DNA from 2 places in the Sphingomonas sp. SORGH_AS_0950 genome. Region 1 is predicted to be linked to the other one. Evidence: riboswitches for the same ligand, from Rfam matches in the RefSeq annotation. Region 1 holds a riboswitch; the other holds the start of a gene.

Region 1 (2,197 bases):
TGGAGATAGGTCGTGCTGTCCAGCGTCAGCCGGTCGCCCAGGACCAGATGCACGGGGGCCGAGGCATAAAGGTTGCGGAAGGGCGCTCGGTACAGTTCCCAGTAACGGGTTTCTCCCGGCACATACTCCGCATCATAGTTAAACCCGCGTCCCCGCGCGCGCCAATCGGCCAGGGTGGGGCTGGCATAGCTGGAGGAATTGGCGTCGTTGTACGACAGGGCCAGGCTGGCACGGTTCCCGTTTCCCCATTCGCCCAGCAGCTTGGCATCGACATGCTGGCGCAGGTCATAGCCCGCGCCCCGCCAATTGTCCGCGCGGGTGTTGGAATAGGACAGAAACGCCTTCAGCCCGGTATTTCCGATCGTCCCCGTATCGACCCGGACAAAGGCCCGGTGCATGTTGTACGACCCCAGCGACAGATCGGCGAGCATTCCCCGCGCCGCCTTGGGATCGTCGAGCGACAGCGACAACAGACCGCCCGCCCCGCCGACGGTCGGCGAGGCAAGATCGACCGCCCCCTGGGCCAGCCGGATCGCCCGCACATTTTCCGCATCGGCGAATTGCGACGGATAGGCGTAGTAATAGCCGATGTCGTTCTGCGGCGCGCCCTCCATCAGCACGCCGATCTCATCCTGCCCCAGACCGCGCAGCGTCAGGCTGGAACTGGTCGACAGGCCATAGGGATCGCTGGATGCGACATTGGCGCCGGGCAGCAGGCTCACCAGCTGAAAGGCGTTCAGCGTCGGGGCCTGCTTGACGATGAAGTCGGCGGAAATCTCGCTGACCGCCTTGGGTTCGGTCTGGTCGGGCAGCAGCCCCTCGGGATCGCGGTGGCCGATCACGCGGATATCGGCGGGCGCGTCGCTCGCCCGCTGCGCCGATGCCGCGCCGGGCAGCGCCAGCCACGCGGCCGACAGCAGCAGGGCACCATATCGGATCGTCTTGCGATCGCGCGAAATCAGAACAGCCATCGTCTCTCGTCCACTTCACACGGAAGGACGACGAAGGAACCGCCACCCTCCCTACGCCGGTATCAGCCGGATCAGGTTCGGCGGGTCATGGGCTGCTGCCCATCTCTCGACCGCGCATCAGCGGTTCCCCGGGGATGGCGTCGTCTAGGCGCTTACGGCCCGTAAGCAAATAATTATCGATGGCGGAAAGAAAGACCCGTCCGGGTGTCCGCATCGCACAGCCGCGCGACGAGGACATGCCAGTGCGCCCGGCGGCGCATGGTCTCGACCTGCCAGGTCATGCCGGTCATCCGCAGGAAGCGTTCCTGGATGTCGGCGGCGTGCTGCGCGAAGTCGTAATAGTCGATGCGATGATGCGCCAGGACCAGCCGCCCGCCGGGACGCAGGGCCGCCGCGACACCTCGCGCGACATGCCGCATCGCGATGGGCGAAAGATAATAGAGCAACTCGGCGATGACGATCGCATCATAGTCCCGTCGCGGAAACCGCGCGGGCAAGGCCAAAGGTATCGCCCGTGCTCGCGGCCAGGCGGCGATCGCCCGCGTCGTCAGGCGGGTGCCCTCGACTGTCCCCTCGGTCGCGTCGAGCCGAAGCGCGCGACGGGCGATGGCGCGGCTGTTCGATCCATTGCCGCTGCCCAGTTCCAGGACCCTGCCCCATGGCCCCTGGCCCAGCGCATGCAGGATCGCCCGGCGCTTCACCGCCTCGTCGCGGTTGGAGAAGGTCCGCCATGGGTCGTCGTCCGCCGCGAACTTTGCGGCAAAGCCGCCAAGGTCGATCGCCTTCATCGCCTCACCGGAAGGAAACGCTCGACCGGGTGGGAAAAGGCCGCGAGTTCATGGCGTGCGATCGAAAAGCCCCGAGGATCGTCGGTAATCGCGCCCAGCTGGGTCCGATGCACCCGGATCAGCGCGCGCTTCGCCGCCGCGCCGCCTGGGATCGAGACGGTCCGGCTCCGCGCCGCCAGCCGCTTCTGCGGCGGCCAGACCTGATAGGTCAGACGCCGCCCGCCGAAGCGAAAACCGCCAAGCGCGGTCGCGACCGCCCGGTGATCGGGATGGGCATCCGTGACGGCGGGCCCGACCAGCAGGTCCAAGCCCCGATGCTTCCGGAGCGCCCGGTGCAGCCGCTCGCGGCAAGGATCGCCCTCCGCCATCAGCGCGCCATCGGGCAGCCCGAGGAACGTCACCCGGTCGCTCCGGACGCCCAGACGGCGCAGCGCATGG
Region 2 (2,197 bases), 1.7 Mb from region 1:
GAGCGAAGAACGCTTCATTCTCGATGTGATCGAAGAGGCTTCGGCCAAGCGCCGGTCCGACCGGCGCCGTTTCATGCGCATGGCCGCCGGGGCCGGTGCGGTGGGTGGGCTGGCCATGCTGGGCGCGTGCGGCAGCGACGATAACGACGTCATCGTCCTGCCGACGCCCACCCCGACCGCGACGGCGGGTTCGGTCACCGATGCCGATGTCCTGAACTTCGCGCTTCAGCTGGAATATCTGGAAGCGCAATTCTACAGCTATGCCGCCTTCGGCGCGGGCCTGTCCTCCTCGCTTCAGGCGGGGACGGGGACGCAAGGCTCGGTGGCGACCAGCACCAGCGGACAGCCGCGACAGGTCGCGTTTCAGGACCCATTGGTGGCGCAATATGCTCGCGAGATCGCCTATGACGAGATCGCGCACGTCACCTTCCTGCGCAACGCACTGGGCTCCAGCGCGGTGGCGCAGCCCGCGATCAACCTGTCGGGCGATGCCAATGGCGCCTTCACGGCGGCGGCGCGCGCGGCCGGGGTGATCGGATCGACCGGAACCTTCGACCCCTATGCCTCGGACGAGAATTTCCTGCTCGCCGCCTATATCTTCGAGGATGTCGGCGTCACCGCCTATATGGGCGGGGTCACGCTGCTCTCCAACAAGACCTTTGTCGAGGCGGCGGCGGGCATCCACGCGGCCGAGGCCTATCATGCGGGCCTGGTCCGCTCGGTCATCTATCGCAAGGGGCTGAGCAACGGAACGCTGATCACCGCGGCGAACCAGATTTCGGACGCGCGTGACAGCCTGGACGGCTCGACCGACCTCGATCAGGGCATCACCGTCACCGCCAACGGCGTCACGTCGGCGAATATCGTGCCCGCCGATTCCAACGCCGTCGCCTTTGTCCGCACGCCGCAGCAGGTGCTGAACGTCGTCTATCTCAACAAGGCGGCGGTGACCGGCGGCGGCTTCTTCCCGAGCGGCCTGAACGGCAATGTACGGACCAGCGCGGCCAGCGGCTGACGTATTCTGTCCCACGAGGGGTGATCGCCCCGGTCGGCCGCCAGCCCCTGGCCGACCGGGGCTTTTTCATGCGTCCGCCCGGCCGCACGGGGCATTTCGGCGGAAAGCCCTTCTGCTGGGCGCGATTTGCGCTTATGCAGGGCCCATCCCCGGGGGAGCGCTGACCTGCGCTTGAGAGGGGGGCAAGAGCCCCCGACCCGCTGAACCTGATCCGGCTGACACCGGCGTAGGGAGGGAGCGGCCCCGTCTCTCATGGTCCGTTTCCTCCGCATGGAGTGGACTATGGCAGATATCCCCGCAAAGGCTGAAATTGGCGTCACCACCGGCCCCATTCGTGGGTCGAAGAAGATTCATGTCGGCCCGCTGGGCGTCGCGATGCGCGAAATCCATCTCGACCCGTCTTCGGGCGAGCCGCCCTTGCGCGTCTATGACACCAGCGGCCCGTACACCGATCCGAACGCCCGCATCGACATCATGGCGGGCCTGCCGCAGATCCGCCGCGACTGGATCGAGGCGCGCGGCGATGTCGAGGCCTATGACGGTCGCGAGATCCGCCCCGAGGACAATGGCCAGCTCGGCCCCGACCGTTCGGGCGGCGTGCCGCAATTCCCGCGCACCGGGCTGAACCGCCCGCTACGCGCCAAGCCCGGCGTGAACGTCAGCCAGATGCACTATGCCCGGCGTGGTATCATCACGCCCGAGATGGAATATGTCGCGACCCGCGAGAATCTGGGCCGCGAGATGCTGCGCGAATATGTCCGCGACGGCGAGAGCTTCGGCGCTGCCATCCCCGATTACGTGACCCCCGAATTCGTCCGCGACGAAGTGGCGCGCGGCCGGGCGATCATCCCCAACAATATCAACCACCCCGAATCCGAGCCGATGGCGATCGGCCGCAACTTCCTGGTCAAGATCAACGCCAATATCGGCAATTCGGCGGTCGCCTCCAACGTGGCGTCCGAAGTCGACAAGCTGGTCTGGTCGATCCGCTGGGGCGCGGACACGGTCATGGACCTGTCGACCGGCCGCAACATCCACGACACGCGCGAATGGATCATCCGCAACTCGCCCGTGCCGATCGGCACCGTCCCCATCTATCAGGCGCTGGAAAAGGTCGGCGGCATCGCCGAGGAGCTGACCTGGGAAATCTTCCGCGACACGCTGATCGAACAGGCCGAGCAG

What was found. A riboswitch is a leader RNA that binds a small molecule or an ion and turns the genes downstream of it on or off. The one in region 1 is predicted to bind thiamine pyrophosphate.
Region 2: it holds a riboswitch for thiamine pyrophosphate, as region 1 does, so the genes downstream of both, thiC (phosphomethylpyrimidine synthase ThiC) here and QE385_RS01915 (TonB-dependent receptor) in region 1, are expected to answer to the same signal.

The regions. Positions count from the first base shown of each region.
Region 1 covers NZ_JAUTAE010000001.1:477,570-479,766, reverse strand. The annotation lists gene QE385_RS01915 (TonB-dependent receptor) at 1-971, opposite strand, end outside; TPP riboswitch at 1,003-1,112, opposite strand; gene QE385_RS01910 (class I SAM-dependent methyltransferase) at 1,145-1,759, opposite strand; gene QE385_RS01905 (PIG-L deacetylase family protein) at 1,756-2,197, opposite strand, start outside.
Region 2 covers NZ_JAUTAE010000001.1:2,160,276-2,162,472, reverse strand. The annotation lists gene QE385_RS09425 (ferritin-like domain-containing protein) at 1-1,015, shown strand, start outside; TPP riboswitch at 1,162-1,252, shown strand; gene thiC (phosphomethylpyrimidine synthase ThiC) at 1,298-2,197, shown strand, end outside.